Regions from separate parts of the Virgibacillus sp. CM-4 genome, predicted to be linked through region 1. Evidence: a T-box and tRNA genes for the amino acid it is inferred to sense, from the RefSeq annotation. Region 1 holds a T-box; the other holds one or more tRNA genes.
The links. The T-box of region 1 lies ahead of tyrS (tyrosine--tRNA ligase). A T-box ahead of a tRNA ligase gene usually reads a tRNA of that ligase, here a tRNA-Tyr.
Positions count from the first base shown of each region.

Region 1 (8,776 bases):
ATATTTGTGTCGCTGTAAAAATCGAAGCGTATCAAATTGCGTTATTGAATCTGCTGTTACATTTTTACCGATCCGTACCATTAAACAATTGGCAGGGTGAGAAATTATTTCGGGATCATCTGTAGGAGCAGGTAGTAATCCACCAGCAGCCATCATTTTTTCCATTACTTTTCGATAATCCCAAATACTTAATTTTGTTCCATCTAAGTCCCAATGCCAATAATATTCGGTAGAAATGATGATATAATTTTCCATAAAGTCATCCATCATAGAAACTTCAAGTAAGCCAGATGCAATCTTAGCTCCACGAAAAGCAGGAATAACTTCAATAGCTCCTAATTCAAGTAAATCTTCCATCTCAAAGGTGGACCATCTTTCTAATGGATCGGGGTGTAAGTAGGTAACATACCCTATAATTGTATCTGCAGTTCTAGCAATAATGATCCGTGCTTCAGAAAATGTGGAAATCGTTATGATTGCTTCAAATTGTTTAGAAGCAGGACGAAAAGCCGTCAGCTCTTCATGAAATTCATATTTTTTTAGGTCACTTGCCTCAAGTGGTCCTTCGATAATTATGGTTCCTTCAGATGTCTCGCGCATGCTCGTGTAATAGCTTTTTTCATGCTTCATTGGTTCACCACCTGTTTGTATTGCGCTTACATTTATTATACAGCAAAATCCTTTGAATTTTTAGTAACATAAGCGAAAGATTTATAAAAAGAAAAGCTAGTAAAGAATGATCTTTACTAGCTTAATGGGCACATGCTTTATTGTCCTGTATCTTCGGATGAATCATTACTGGAGTTATCCTCTTCTTGCTTATTTTCGGTTTCTTCGTTGTTTTTGCTTTCATCGTTATTCTCTTTCTGTTGATCATCCTTTTTTTCTTTTGATTTCTCTTGTTTATCAGGTGTTTCCGGTTCTTTTTCCCCCGTATCGCCTATAATAATCTCTTTTGAAGCAGAGGATTCTACCCCAAAGTAGTCAACAGCTTTTACGTGATAACGTGCATCTCCATCGCCAATCTCAAATTCAGTCGATGTCGTATTTCCAACTCTTGTGAAGTTGTCCCCTGGTCCATTAGAACGATAAATTCGATAGCCTACAACATCGTCACTTCCTGATTTCTGCCATGTTAATTTGTTTCCAGACTTTTTCACATTCGTTGGTGCCTGAGGTGCTTTTCCATCATCTTCAAGCACATTGTTTGAATCCATATTTGGAGCACTTATTTTCTCCCACTTTTCCCTTTCTGTACGTGGGTACAACTGAGTTATATCATTCAACTTATCATAGCCATTACGTTTTAAAAATTCGGGATTAAAGGCTAAGCCATCTCCAGTTGTAAATTCACTTGGTGTATTTGGTCCAGCTGTTATAGCTTTTCCATTCACCATAACCGTACTGCCTGAGACTAAACTATCATCTTTTTCTGTTGGTACGTATTTGCTATTAAACAAGTCTGTCTTTACTAATCCGGCTTTTTCACAAAGCTCTGATGGCAGCATGCCTGAAATGGAACAATAGCTACGTTGGACGATGCCTTCCGGTCGTTGGAAATTAGCGCCTGGAGCAACTAATTCTGGATCCACATCAGATGCAGAGTTAATAAGTTCTGCCCATAATTTTATGTTTCGATTACTATAGGACATGCTGGTATTGTTAATTGGATAAGGGGTATCATATCCTATCCATGTTCCAAACGTTACATTTGGATTTGTAGCTACAAACCATGCATCATGGTAATCCTGAGATGTTCCTGTTTTGCCGGCCCAGTCGACACGCTGATATTTTAATTGACTGGTTAAGTAGCCTGCAGTTCCATTGCTGATTACATCACGCATCATATCAATAGTCAGATATGTTGTTTGTGGAGAAAACACGTTTACGGGATTAGGTTCATGTTCATAGACAATATCGCCATCATTTGTAGTAATCTTCTCAATCATATATGCATCTTCAAATTTGCCATTATTACCAAAGGTTGCGAAGGCATTAACATTTTCTTCAATTCTTGCTTCCATTGTACCTATGGATAAAGATGGATTTACGTGATCTGCTTTCGTCAGTGTGGTAATCCCCATTTTTTCTAAATATTTGGCAGCAGGATCTTGGTTAATGATTTTAGAATAAATTTCTGCAGCTGGAACATTATAGGAATTAACTAATGCTTTTCGAGCAGAAACGATCCCGTGATAGCCACCACCATAGTTACCAGGTTTTCCGTAATCCCATCCTGGCAATTGCTTTTTATAGTCAGCTAGCACACTTCCTGGTTGGATAACGCCTTCTTCCATAGCAGGTGCATAATCCAGAATTGGTTTAATTGTACTACCATTTGAGCGAGTAACCGTCTCTGAAATATAGTTTATGTTATTATTCTCATCATAGCCTCGACCACCAACAAAGCTGATAATCTTACCACTACTATTTTCAATTAGGATGCCCCCGGTTTGTACCCGTTCCTTGGTTTCTTCGACTTCACCGGTTTCAGGGTTTTCTTTTCTAACTGTACGGGTTGGGCCGTAATTTTCATAAGCTTGCGCTGTTTTCTGCATGGTATCATAAATATCTTTATTAATTGTAGTATGAATATGATAGCCCTGCATACGTAAATTGCGTTTCGCTAGCTGATTATACTCAGCTAATAAATCGTCATCCTTATTTAAATCTTCTTTGGAGTAACCATCTTCTTTAGCTAATTGTTGTGTCAAAATGTCTGTAGCTCTACGCTCAAGCTCAAATGTTAAATATGGATATTGTTCAATTGGTGATTTTGATTTATTGGTAAAGTCCTTCGTAATATCATATGCGACTGCTTCGTCATATTCTTCTTTTGTAATGTATTCGGCTTCGTACATGCGATGTAGAACCGATTTCATTCGATTTATACCTCGCTCTAAACTTTCTCCTTCTTTCATGTCCCCATTATTCGTAAAGGGGGTATAAGCAGATGGGCTCTGCGGTAAACCTGCTAAATAAGCTGCTTGCGGAAGGCTCACGTTTTTGGCATCGACCCCAAAGATTCCCTGTGCAGCAGTCTGTATTCCAGCAATGTTGTTACCGGAGGCATCTCTACCATAAGGAACAATATTTAAGTACGCTTCTAATATTTCCTCTTTATTAAAGAAACGTTCTAAGCGAAGTGCTAATAGTATTTCTTTTGCCTTTCGCTCAAAAGATACTTCGTCAGTTAGTATTTGATTTTTAATTAATTGTTGCGTTAACGTGCTGCCACCTGTTTTCGTGTTTGCGTTGGTTACTTCTTGCAAGACGGCACGTAAAATAGCTTTAGGTACAACTCCGTGATGCTCATTAAAGTATTCATCCTCTGTTGCAATAACAGCATCGATAAGCTGTGGAGAAATATTCTCTAAAGTGGTCTCTTCTCGGTATAGATCAGATCTTACATCGCCAAAATAAGTATCACCTGCAAAGTAGAGTTTCGATGTTTCTTCATAGTTATAGATATCTTGTTTCATAACTTCATAGGAACGAACTGGTTCATCCTTAACAAGCGAAGCAAAATAACCTGCTCCTAAACCACCGGCAAAAAATACCCCAATTAAACCGATAACAATGAAAAACAGGATAACATTCCAGACGACATTATATGAAATGCGTGTTGATTGCTGAATTTTTCCTGCTTTCCAGAGTGATTTGAGTTTCTCAATAAAAGGTTGAGAATTAATTTTTTCCATAAAAGGATGAGCTTTCACTTTGTTGATATATGTATGAAGCCTATGTTTAAAATTCATGACTAACCCTCCTAAATTCCTTATTCATTATAGCATACTAGAGAAAATTGGTATAACTGATTTTCGTTTATAAATTGCTTTTATTAATAAGATATGGTATAGATAGATAATAACCGAATATAAGATGCTGAGAAGGAACGGAGTAATTTTGCAAATTCCTGTATAGAGAACTAGCGGTTGGTGGAAGCTAGGTTAAATTTGTAAAGTGAATTACATTCTGGAGCAATTTCTTTATGATTAGAATGAAGAAACGGTGGCAACATCGTTAACAACCCCAAGTGGCATTGATGTGCAACAAGGGTGGTACCGCGTGTGAATAATAACTCGTCCCTTTTCGTAGAGGGAGGAGTTTTTTTAATGTCTGATACACTACGTTATCAGTTTTCAAAAAAATTATTGGAGTGTGAAAGAAATTGAATATTTTACAAGATCTAGAAACACGAGGACTTATTAATCAAGTAACAGATAGAGAGGGATTAGAAAAACATTTATCGGAAAATGAGGTTACTTTATATTGCGGATTTGACCCCACTGGAGATAGTTTGCATATTGGACATTTAGTTCCAATCACCATGCTGAAACGTTTTCAAAAAGCTGGTCATAAACCAATTGCATTGATAGGCGGAGGAACTGGAATGATCGGTGATCCTAGTGGTCGTAATACGGAGCGCTCTTTAAATGAAAGTGAAGTGGTTAAAGGTTACAGTGAGAAAATCAAACAGCAAATTGCCAGAATTTTAGACTTTGACAAAGGCGAAAATCCTGTAGTTTCAAGAAATAATCATGATTGGTTATCCAGTATGACAGTTATAGATTTCTTAAGGGATGCGGGAAAGCATTTTGGTATTAATTATATGCTTAGTAAAGAATCAGTGTCTGCTCGTATAGAACAAGGGATTTCTTATACAGAATTCAGTTACATGATTTTACAATCTCTTGATTATATGAAATTGAATGAAGAAGAGGATTGTACATTACAAATAGGGGGGAGTGATCAATGGGGGAATATTACAGCAGGAATGGAACTTATTCGTCGTTCTAGAGAAAATGAAAACGATGAAGTTAATGTCTTCGGTTTAACTGTACCACTTATTACCAAAGCAGATGGAACAAAATTCGGGAAAACAGCTGGCGGAGCCATTTGGCTTGATCCGGAAAAAACGTCTCCATATGAGTTTTATCAGTTTTGGTTAAATACAGATGATCGAGATGTTATTAAGTTTCTTCGTTACTTTACATTTATCGCTGAAGAAGAAATAGCAGAACTTGAAGATGAGATTAAGACACAGCCGGAGAAACGTGTTGCTCATAAACGTTTAGCTGAAGAAATGACAATACTTGTTCATAGTGAGGCTGCACTTAAACAAGCACAAAAAATCTCAGCATCGTTATTTAGTGGAGATATCAAACAATTAACTGCAAGTGATATTAAACAAGGGTTTAAAGATGTTCCAACCTATAATGCTGAAAATAAAGAAATCGGATTAGTCGATTTACTAGTTGGTGCAAAAATTTCTTCATCAAAGCGGCAAGCTAGGGAAGATATTTCAAATGGCGCTATATATATTAATGGAGAACGTGAGCAAGATGTAAACTATCATTTACAGGCTGATGACCGAATTGAAGAGACTTTTACGGTTATCCGTAGAGGTAAGAAGAAGTACTTTCTTATTACATTTGCATAGAACATATCATTTAAAACACAGGCATTGTCCTGTGTTTTTTATATTAACATACAACAACTCTAGTAAACATCGTTGGGAATTATTTGTACTTTCGAATTATTTGCTATAATAAAAATGAACTTTATATTCAATTCTGCTTTAAAGGAGGTATTAGAGATGGAAACCAAAACAGCTGTGTTGCGGGAATCAGGTTTGGCCCAACCGTATGCTGAAAGTAAACCGCTTACGATTGAAAACTTAGAATTGAAGAGACCTGAAAGAGGTGAAGTTTTAATACAAATAAAAGCCGCAAGTCTATGTCACTCTGATTTATCTGTGATTAATGGAAGCCGTCCTAGACCTTTACCAATGGCATTAGGTCATGAGGCAGCTGGTATAGTTAAAGAGCTTGGTGAAGGTGTAACCGATTTACAAGTTGGCGATCATGTTGTATGTGTGTTTGTACCTAGCTGTGGCCATTGCTTACCATGCCAGGAGGGGCGCCCCGCTTTGTGTGAACCAGCTGCTTATGCTAATAACGAAGGTACATTAATAAATGGAGGCATTAGACTGTATGCTGATAATGAACCAATTTATCATCATATTGGTGTTTCAGCGTTTTCAGAATACGCAGTAGTGTCCAGGAATTCATTAATTAAAGTCGAATCAAATCATTCTTTTGAACATCTTGCTTTGTTTGGCTGTGCTGTTATTACTGGTGTTGGTGCAGTTGTAAACACTGCAAATATTAAATTTGGAAGCACAGTTGCCGTGGTTGGATTAGGAGGTGTAGGATTAAGCGCATTGCTTGGTGCAAAAGAGGCTGGAGCAAGCCGAGTGATAGCCATAGATCTTAATGAATCAAAGTTGAAGCAAGCCAAAAAACTTGGCGCTACGGATATATTTAATTCCAACGATACCAATATAGTGAATAAAGTGAGAGAAGCAACAGCTGGTGGTCTAGATTACACATTTGAAACTGCTGGAGTCGTATCTGCAATGGAAGTAGCGTATGGTATTACAAAGCGGGGAGGTACGACAGTGACTACAGGATTACCAGATCCAGAACATCACTTTTCCTTTCCTTACGTTAGCCTTACAGCAGAAGAACGAAGTCTGAAAGGATCTTATGTTGGTAGCTGTGTTCCAGCGCGAGATATTCCTCAGTATCTTTCATTGTTTGAGAGAGGTCGTTTACAGGTAGATCAATTACTATCTGAAACGATTCGATTAGAAGATATAAATGAAGGATTTGATAAGCTAGCAAATGGAGAAACATCACGGATCATTATTAAAATGTAAGAGGTGCGTTGATAAACGTCCAATTCGCCCTATCCGAGATCTTAAATTAAAGCTTAAGTCAGAAAAAACCCCAACAGCCTTTAGGAAAAGGGGTTGGGGTTTAACTGCTAACTGCTTTTTAGCGAGAGTAGTACTCAACAATAAGCGCTTCGTTAATTTCAGCTGGAAGCTCTTCACGCTCTGCATAGCGAGTGAACGTGCCTTCTAGTTTATCTGCATCAAATGATAAATATTCAGGAACGAAGTTACTCACTTCGATTGCTTCTTTAATGATATCAAGATTCTTTGATTTTTCACGTAAGCTGATAACTTGACCTGGTTTTACCAAATAAGATGGAATATCAACGCGACCACCATCAACAGTAATATGTCCGTGGTTCACTAGTTGACGAGCTTGTCTACGTGTACGAGCAAACCCTAAACGGTAAACGAGGTTATCTAGGCGAGAATCAAGTAGTAACATGAAGTTTTCACCATGGATACCTTTCATTTTGCCAGCTTTGTCAAACAATGTACGGAATTGGCGCTCATTTAAACCATATGTGAAGCGAAGTTTTTGCTTCTCTTGTAGTTGTAAGCCATATTCCGAAATTTTCTTACGTTGATTTGGTCCATGTTGACCAGGAGCGTAAGGACGCTTATCTAATTCCTTACCAGTTCCAGTTAATGAAATGCCAAGACGACGTGATTTTTTCCATACTGATCCAGTATAACGAGCCATAAGACATTTCCTCCTTTTTATTTTATTTTGCATAAAATAAAAGGCCGTGTTCCATTACGCTTGACCATGTTGTCTTCATGTACCATCGCTCCAGCAGCTAAGAGTTACGCGATACACCTCAATAGAGAGGAACAACATGAAATTGCAAACGTCGGTTCACTAAGGCTACTTTATTATTTTACACAAAGAATAGTATATAATTTTTATTGGTGTGAGTCAACCTTTCTATAAAAAAAGTATTCGACAAAGTTCTTAATAGGCACAAAGAACTATTTGGTATATAATGGATATGTAATTTGAACTAATTAATTCATGAGAATAGGTGAATGATGATGAATTCACAAGTTGTAAAGAGAGAATTACAGCAGTACTATTTTGATGTAATAACTAATTGGGACTGCCGATCCTATGAGGAATTCGTATCCCTCATAGCCATTCAAATAAATCGGCTTCCATGTATTCAATTAACCGGTATGTATAAGTGGATGAAAGAGTCTTCTACATATCACTTAATTTCAACGGATTTAGTTAGTAAGGAGTTGTTGGAAGAAGGGTTAAATAGCAAAGATATTTCTAAGGATCTGTTTTGCTTTTATTCATACGAAAAGGATTATTACTTAAATGTAACTTCTGGGCTGCTTTTATATGTGAGGTTTTCTGATATAAATTCTATTTCCATTTTGCAAACAATTCAATCAGAGACAAGGAAAGTGTTAAAGCTAGCCCAGCAAATGATGAGCAACCAGGATATCTACCCATTCTTATATGAATTTTCCATAAGCGTCTTTACAATGACACATAAATCAGAAATATTAAAGGAAGTATACCGGACCATTCAAACATTCTATCCAGACAATGTAATCCAATTTTTATTATCTCATGATACAGAGCTCGATGACGATATTCCCATTCAAACAATCGCTTATACAGATGATGAAACAAAGAGCTACAGTTCCAAGGCATTTGTAACCGGGGGAGTCCAATTGGAGAATGTTGATAAGGATAGTAGAAAGATATACGCACCTCTTACTGGAAAACAAGGAGTCTATGGTGTCATCCAACTACTTTTGAAAGATAGTCCAGGTATGTTGCTAGAGCGGCAAATATCCTGTATTACGCATATTGCGCATACTGCTGGTATGGCTATTGAAAATGTGAGTTTACTTGAAACTTCTAATCATTTAATTTCCGATTTAAAACTAATTAACGATGTCACACATAAGGTGAATTCAAATTTAGATTTGACTGATATTACAGAATCGGTCCGAGATAAGATTGAAGAGGTTTGCCAAGCTTCTGAGATAGGGTTTATTTTTAGACATAGTGAAAAT
Region 1 covers NZ_AUQA01000006.1:29,778-38,553, forward strand. Annotated here, with positions in the region: gene M948_RS33420 (GNAT family N-acetyltransferase) at 1-630, opposite strand, end outside; gene M948_RS33425 (transglycosylase domain-containing protein) at 768-3,758, opposite strand; T-box leader at 3,879-4,093, shown strand; gene tyrS (tyrosine--tRNA ligase) at 4,172-5,443, shown strand; gene M948_RS33435 (zinc-dependent alcohol dehydrogenase family protein) at 5,600-6,724, shown strand; gene rpsD (30S ribosomal protein S4) at 6,843-7,445, opposite strand; gene M948_RS33445 (sensor domain-containing diguanylate cyclase) at 7,772-8,776, shown strand, end outside.

Region 2 (8,776 bases), on a different contig from region 1:
AGCTCTAAACCTTCAACTTCTTCATCCGGTTTTCGACCCTTATCGGCCAATTGAGAGTACATATCTAATCCTTCTGTTCCCTTTACTTCTGCATCAAGATAATGATCAGGCTTTCGTTTACGAATTCGGTCAATGGTTAAATTCGTAGCTATCCGATAAAGCCATGTCGAAAACTTTCTGCGTTCATCAAATGAATGGATATTAACATATGCACGGATAAAAGCCTCCTGCGCTATATCTTCCGCCTCGTGTGTATTACCGAGCATCCGATAACAATGCTGGTAAATCTTATTCTGAAAGAATGAGACCACATCCTCAAAAGCAGATTGATCTCCTTTTTTCACTTGTTTTATTCTCTCTCGTATCATTTCATCCATATTGGTACCTCCGCCAACTATGCGGTATTTCTGTTACGAAATAGACCTCAAAAAGGTTTCAAAAAAAATTAAAAAAATTATTAGTTTATAATTGCAATAATTTGGATACTCTCCTATTATAGTATACTAGATAGGAGGATAGTTTTGTGAGTAATTATGTATTATTGGAAGAAATTGAGAAATGTCGTGAAGAAATGATCTCACTTAGTGACTCACATGCATTGACTTCAGAAGTTGTCATTTCCTCTAGTACCAAGCTAGATCAACTTATTAATGAGTATCTTAATAAACACGATTAGAATGCATGATCTTCACAATACGGCACGTATTAACGCACAACTTTATAAAAAGAGATAGAAATAGGGTAAAAAAGACATCAAATTTCCAGTTTGAAATTTAATGTCTTTTTTATAACGCTTCAAATTTCGTACTGTGTTATTTTAATTTTTCACCAAAGAGCGATCCCATTAACCCTACTGCAACGGTTGCCGTTTTGTTTTTTTCATCAAGTATTGGATTTACTTCTACAAATTCTGCTGATGTCAGCATTGATGACTCTTCTAACATTTCCATCGCTAAATGGCTTTCCCGATATGTAATTCCACCTATTACCGGTGTTCCTACTCCCGGTGCTTCTGAAGGGTCAAGTCCATCAAGGTCCAGACTTAAATGAACACCATCGGTCCTGTTTTGTAAATAACCAATTGCCTCTTCCATAACAGCTGGCATTCCCAAGCGATCGATTTCATGCATCGTATATACCTGAATGCCTTTATTACGAATCAATTCTCTTTCACCTAGATCGAGAGAACGAGCTCCAATGATAACAATATTTTCTGGCTTTACCTTTGGAACATAATCTCCAATCGCAGTTAATTTATCATCACCTATCCCTAGGCTAACTGCAAGTGGCATCCCATGGATATTCCCTGATGGAGATGTCTCACTTGAGTTTAAATCCCCATGAGCATCATACCAGATTACTCCAAGATTGTCATAATGTTTTGAAATGCCTGCTAAACTTCCAATGGCAATACTGTGATCACCACCAAAAATAAGTGGAAAATGCCCCTTTGTTACTTCTTGATCCACCATTTCTGATAACTTTTGGTTGGCTTCTACTACTTGTTTAAGATTCTTTAATTTACTATCATGATCCGTATTCGGCTTATCCGGACGGATGATTGGAATGTCCCCTAAATCATAAATTTGGTATTTCAATTCCTCCAATTTCTCAATGGCTCCAGCATATCGCAGTGCGCTTGGCCCCATATCGACTCCACGGCGGCTTTGTCCTAAGTCCATCGGTACACCAATAATTGAAATTTTGTTTTTTGTCATGTAATCGCCTCCTCCCTTTCCCATTGTAGACAAAATACGCATGATGACTCAACTCAACATTAGACTGTATATATATACAATGGAGTCGGATTAGCAAGATAAAATGGGTTTGCTTGTGTTAGATTATTGGTGATCTAGTCAACGACTCATATCAGACAGTAACTATTCCTTCTTAACTAAAAAACAGATACTATCCATTCGGATACTATCTGAATCTCTTTTAAACCTCTACTTTTCTTGCCCCAAAAGGGTTTGCTTTAAGCGAAAGTGGTTTTATCCCCACTTCTTCCCAAGCTTTAATCAATTGATCCGCTTGTTGCTTCGAAGGCATAAAGGCGATTCCACAATCACCACCTCCTGCACCTGAAGGCTTTCCGGCACCACCATAAGCTTCGGCAAGGTCACACAACTTCGATAATAATGATGTCTCGATATCCACATTAGCATATCGCCCCACTTTAGCTAAAGCATGACGATTTTCCGTAATACCGTTTAAAAATAAGGATGCATCATTTTCCTTCATTCCGTTTAAAATCTTCGTAACCGCTTGTTCACTCTCCAACAGAAACTGATTAAAGTGGCTTAAATTATCCGTCTTTAACTTCAAAATCTCATCGACCAGTCTCGCCGTAGATGCCGGTTTACCAGTCCAGCCGATACACATATGTATATTTTCTGGCAGCTGTACGCGTTCTAAGGATAAGTACTTCCAATTTTGATTTACTACGTCAGTTAGTGATAAAGCATTTTGATACGCATGTCGTAACCAATCAGCCTGAAACGAAGAATAGTTAAGAAAGCCTCCATGGGATGATGCAGCTACATCAGCCCCAGAGCCATTCCCTTGCGTCACCACATGAGAGATAGCAGCAAGTTGAAAGATTAATCTTGCGCTAGGTCTATAGGGGAGTGATTGATGCAGGATAGCAGTAATTACAGAAGTTACTACTGCGGCACTAGATCCTAGTCCGTATTTCACACCGGATGTGTCATCCAATTCACTCTTAATCGTTAATTGAAACGGCTTTATTGCAATACGCTGCTCCTTCAAATACTTTATCGCAATCGTCATCGCCTCTTCAACAAAGCTTGTTCGGATATCATCACAGTCAATCTTTACACGATCATTTGTAAATTCCCATTCTAATTGTTCTAATTGAAAATCGAGTAGACTAATTTCATTTGTTTCCGTTGGTTGAATCGTAGCATACACATAACGATCTACTGCCATTACTACCAAATGATTATTTGGCTGTAATACAGCAAACTCGCCTGCTACCATTAACTTTCCTGGAACTTTGATGGTCATTGGTGTTTGTTGCAACATGTTCAACCCCTATAAATAGGTTACTCCTTGTCCCGGCTTGCTTAACCGTATATCAGCTACACCAGATAGACTACGAAGCGTTTCTTCGACAATTTTCTCATATTCTGGCAAATAAAGCACCTTTACATTAGGACCAGCATCAATGGTGAAATAAACTGGTATATTCTGTGTACGCATTTCTTGAATTTTTTGCATAACAGCAATAGTTGTATCATGCCAATAGGTAAACGGGGGATTCGCTCCAAGTGTTGTTGCATGCATTTTTAGGCAATTAGCCTCAGCTATTTCCCCCACCTTTTGAAAGTCACGATGACGAATACCTTCTTTGATCGTTGTTAAATCTTGGGGAATGCTATCCAACCACCCTTGAAAGAATGGAGAAGTTTCGACCGTTCGTTTCATTCCAGCTCTGCTGGAAACTTTTTTCTTTGTCGAAGATAATACAACGGCAGCAACTCGAATATCCCAATGTTCTGCAGGAGCAATTGGAATCGCATAAGAATCGGAACCATCTTCCTTCTTACCCATTTGCCATTCAGCAAAACCGCCGTAAATCGAACGACATGCTGAACCAGACCCCTGTCGAGTTAGGCGGGAGAGCTCCATGTTACTTAAACCTAATCCTATTGCTTTCGTTCCCGCTGCTGCTAATGCAGCAAATCCAGATGCTGAAGAAGCGAACCCTGCAGCCGTAGGGACTTCATTCTTAGAGGTTATACTTGCGTAAAGTTGCTTCCCCGCTAGCTTACGTATAATATCCAAAAAAGATGCAACCCGCTCATATTGCTCACCTGTAATTACTTGTTCATCTAAGATAAATTGATCTTTTGTAAGTGTTTCATCAAATTCTACGGACGTTGTCGTAAAATATCCATCTAAGGTAAGCGACAAGCTATTATTTGTCGGTAATATAATGGGTTCATTGCGCTTTCCCCAATATTTTATTAAGGCAATATTCGTATGTGCCTTAGCTGTTGCCTTCATGATAATTCCCCTTCACTATTCACAAGCTACTATTTCTCTTGATTTCCTTTTAGCACAAATGGCCATACTGCATGAGCACCGAACTTCCGCAGCTTTTCTGCTAATTGCCTTGAATGTACTTCATTTTGAGCAAGTGCAATTATGCAACCGCCATTACCGCCTCCGGTTAATTTTGCGCCTAATGCTCCTTCACTACGAGCGAAGTGTATTAACCGATTTAAACCTGCATCACTTACACCTAAAGCCTCTAATTCTTTCTGAGCTTCGTTTAACATATGACCTAGAATATGTTTGCCTTTTTTCTCCAATGCCTGTTTTGCATGGTGTGTTAATTGGCCAATCCGTTCAAGCTTGCGATGAATTCGCTTTGGAGCCATCTTTAACAGTTGGGCAACTGACTCTACAGCCATACGAGTATCGCCGATTCTTCCAGAATCCGCGACCACAAAATGGAAATCATCACTTAATTCTATAAAATCTATTGGATGTTCTTTCTCATACCAAACCGGCGACTGTGATGTAATCGTCAATGTGTCGATTCCTGAAGGTGCACCATGTGCAAAGGTTTCGGATATATTAGCTAATGTTAATAAATCTTCATCAGTATAATCCTCTTCAAAGTAAGCAAATAACGATCGCACTACAGAAATAGCTACAGATGCACTTGAACCAAGTCCCTTACCAGGAGGAATAGAAGATTTAATTCGAATAACAAGGTCCTCAGCCGGCATATTGATATGTTTTAACGTCTCTTGAATACATTGTGCAATACCCTGCAATGATTCAGGTGCCGTAGAAAGGGGGCCATGGTAAAATGTTGTATCAATCATTACTGAACCAGGGATATACTCTACCGAAGTTTCAACACCGACTAAAGGAAATGGAATAGCAATAGCTGGTTGCCCGTGTACAACTGCATGCTCTCCAATTAAAATTAGTTTACTATGAGCTATACCTATAGCTGTTTTTTCTGTTGTTGTAGCTTTTTCTGCACTCATTTTGTATACTCTTCCACCAATTCTTTAGCTTTTCCGACACGGATTTCTTTTGCTTCTACTAATTTTTCTGAAACGATATCAATCAACTCCCCAGTAGCTCCTGCTGCTATGGCAACAGAACGAGAATGTAATGCCATATGTCCTTTTTGGATGCCATCTGTAACTAACGCTTTTAGGGCTCCAAGGTTTTGCGCTAATCCAACGGCAATAATAACCTGTGCAAGCTCTTGGGCAGATTCGACGTTTAACATGCGTAGCGCAATCTTAGAAATCGGGTGTACGTTTATTGATCCTCCAACTGTCCCTACCGACATCGGTAATTCTAATTCACCGACAAGATTCCCTTCTTGATCAACGGACCACGACGTCATGGAACTGTATTGCCCATGGCGCGAAGCATAGGCATGGGCACCAGCCTCCACTGCCCTCCAGTCATTACCTGTAGCAATTACAATTGGATCAATCCCATTCATTATTCCTTTATTATGGGTGACAGCACGATATGGATCAGAGGCAGCAAACTCATACGCATGTACAACGCCATCACGCACCTCTTCCCCAGTAAAATCCCCAGTTTTAAGAATATCAGGTGGAATAACACATTTTGCCCGAGCTAAACACTTATCAGCATAATTCGACAAAATACGCAAATACACTTTCCCGCCTGTTAATTCTTCAATGTAAGGAGCAAGTGATTCAACCATTGTATTTATTATATTCGCTCCCATTGCATCACATGTATTAATGTATAAATGTAATACTAGCATCTGTTGATAAGAGGAATTCGATGCTTCATTTAGGATCCGAATATCCAAATCCTCAGCTCCCCCTCCCCTAGCAACAATGCTTGGGTACGCTTCATTCGCTTGTTTTAGCAAATATGTTTTATGATTAACTAATACTTGCTTCGCTTTTTGAAAATCCTCGCAGCCTACAACCTGAATCTGACCAATCATGACTCTTTCGGTTGCTTCAGTAGTAAAACCGCCGGAATCTCTAACAATTTTGGCTATATGACTAGCAGAAGCGACTACGGAAGGCTCTTCAATTGCCATCGGTACTACATATTCTTTCCCATTTATTAAGAAATTCAATCCTAATCCAAGCGGAAGGGGATAAGTACCAATTACATTCTCAATCATCTTATCAGCTGTTTCAGTAGGTAAACCTTCTTTTGCTTCTAAACCCTGCAGCTCTTCCTCCGAGAACACATCCATACTTTTTAAAAGTTCTCTGCGCCCTTCCACCGATCTATTGTAAAAACCAGGAATCCTCGAGGTTTCCATTGCCTATCATCCTTTATATCGTTATCATAGAATTTCGTACGTCAAAAAATTTTTAAGGCATTTATCTATAGTAAATTATATCACGATTTAACACTTTTTCGTTATATAAACTCATCTTTCTACTGAATTCCCTAGTCCTCGCACATGGTAACATAATACCACATGTTATATATAAAAATAACTGTTTCTATTATGTAAAAAATCACCGTAAAATGCAAATAAACAAGGCTGCTACAGTTATAACACCTTGTTTATTTCTAATTCTTATTTATTGTTATGATACTTTGATGAGCCATGGAGGATTCGAACCTCCGACCCTCTGATTAAAAGTCAGATGCTCTACCGACTGAGCTAATGGCTCATATGAAATTAATTTGTTTCTAAATAAGATCATTCTTTAATTACCCCTACTTCTCCCAGCCTATTCTTGGAAGCATTGTGCATCGGGGTTACTCGCAGTTAATTCGGTGGAAGATATTGCTCGTTGCTCTACCGACTGAGCTAATGGCTCATATAAAATTAAACACTGTATTATGTAAAAAACTTTTAGAAACAAAAAAATGGCTGGGCTACCAGGATTCGAACCTGGGGTACACGGGATCAAAACCCGATGCCTTACCGCTTGGCTATAGCCCAACAATTCTATATATATGGTGGAGGGGGAGAGATTCGAACTCCCGAACCCTGAGGGAGCGGATTTACAGTCCGCCGCGTTTAGCCACTTCGCTACCCCTCCATATTGTTAACACACAATTTATTATTTATTCATGCTTTTTAAAAAAATGGTGCCGGCCAGAGGACTTGAACCCCCAACCTACTGATTACAAGTCAGTTGCTCTACCAGTTGAGCTAGGCCGGCATATGGTGGAGGATGCAGGGCTCGAACCTGCGACCCCTTGCTTGTAAGGCAAGTGCTCTCCCAGCTGAGCTAATCCTCCGCACCAATTATGTAGAAAATAAAAATTGGTGACCCGTACGGGATTCGAACCCGTGTTACCGCCGTGAAAGGGCGGTGTCTTAACCACTTGACCAACGGGCCATATCTTTTTAAAAATGTCGATTCTTGGATGTCTTTGTTAAGTTCCGTCGAAACCAACGAATTTTATTATACCCAGTTCTATATCATTTGTAAAGGGTAAATTTTATTTTTTTATCATTTCTTTTTATTCGTTTGTATAGACGAGTATAAAGCAGGTTACGATGATAAATAACTTCAAAATAGATAAGGCTTTCTTTCGAAATATGGATTAGGTTATAATGTATGAAAGAAATGATCATGGAGGTTCGATGATGGGACATTTAGTAGAAGGAAAGAATATTGTTATTATGGGTGTTGCAAGTGAAAGAAGTATTGCTTGGGGAATTACATCATCCTTACATAAAGCAGGAGCAAATCTTATATTTACATATAGACAAGAACGGTCATACAAAAAGCTAACAAAGCTTTTGGAGAAACATGATATCGAAGCTCAATTAGTCGTATCCTGTGATGTTGCCAGTGACGAAAGTATTACGAGTGCATTCAACACGATAAAAGATGAAATTGGAACTATTCACGGAGTTGTACACTCTGTTGCTTTTGCCAATCGAGATGAATTACAAGGGGAATATGCTGACACCTCGCGAGATGGCTTTTTACTGGCACAGGAAATTAGCGCCTACTCCTTAGTAGCCGTAACAAAGGCAGCGAAAGAATTAATGACAGAAGGTGGAAGCATTGTTACCCAAACCTACCTTGGTGCAGAACGAGTTATCCAGAACTATAATGTGATGGGAGTGGCAAAAGCTTCACTTGAAGCAAGCGTTCGTTACCTCGCTGAGGATATGGGTAAGTATGGGATTCGTGTAAATGCTGTTTCAGCTGGTCCAATTCGTACACTTTCCGCAAAAGGAGTCTCTGGTTTTAACGAAAAAATGGGAGTGATTGAAGAAAAAGCTCCGCTTCGTAAGAATGTAGATCAAGATCAAGTTGGAGATGCCACATTATTCTTTATGAGTGAACTATCAAGAGGCATAACAGGGGAAGTACTTCATGTTGATTCCGGTTACCATATTATTGGAGGCTAATCCTTTTTACTTTTATAGTTAACAGAGAACAAAGGCGCTTCATCCTACAAGCTGGGAAAAGCGCCTTTATTAGCTATCGACGTCAAGATGAAATGGCATAATGAAGGGAATGATGGATAGAAGATGCATACTCCCCCCTTTAATCAATTTGGTATTAGTCATGTAATTATACTGGTTATTTATATCGTTGGAATTCGTTTTGATTATTGCTTTATCCCATCACCAACACACCCAAAAATTCTTCGTTCAACTTACACGCTGGCTTTTATTCACTATCTTAATTTTATCTGAAATCAGCTACCAATGGTGGACACTAACAACTGGTATATGGAATTTACAAGAGCATATACCTCTTCATCTTTGTGGTATAGCTAGTATTACAGGTGCTATTGCCTT
Region 2 covers NZ_AUQA01000003.1:19,921-28,696, reverse strand. Annotated here, with positions in the region: gene sigW (RNA polymerase sigma factor SigW) at 1-377, opposite strand, end outside; gene M948_RS42810 (aspartyl-phosphate phosphatase Spo0E family protein) at 524-676, shown strand; gene rocF (arginase) at 813-1,718, opposite strand; gene M948_RS31320 (phosphomevalonate kinase) at 1,939-3,045, opposite strand; gene mvaD (diphosphomevalonate decarboxylase) at 3,055-4,029, opposite strand; gene mvk (mevalonate kinase) at 4,059-5,027, opposite strand; gene M948_RS31305 (hydroxymethylglutaryl-CoA reductase, degradative) at 5,024-6,313, opposite strand; tRNA gene M948_RS31300 (tRNA-Lys) at 6,602-6,674, opposite strand; tRNA gene M948_RS31295 (tRNA-Gln) at 6,875-6,949, opposite strand; tRNA gene M948_RS31290 (tRNA-Tyr) at 6,965-7,049, opposite strand; tRNA gene M948_RS31285 (tRNA-Thr) at 7,097-7,172, opposite strand; tRNA gene M948_RS31280 (tRNA-Val) at 7,176-7,251, opposite strand; tRNA gene M948_RS31275 (tRNA-Glu) at 7,278-7,352, opposite strand; gene fabI (enoyl-ACP reductase FabI) at 7,604-8,380, shown strand; gene M948_RS31265 (YwaF family protein) at 8,568-8,776, shown strand, end outside.
Region 2: it has a tRNA-Tyr gene. The T-box ahead of tyrS (tyrosine--tRNA ligase) is inferred to sense a tRNA for this amino acid. The anticodon was not compared.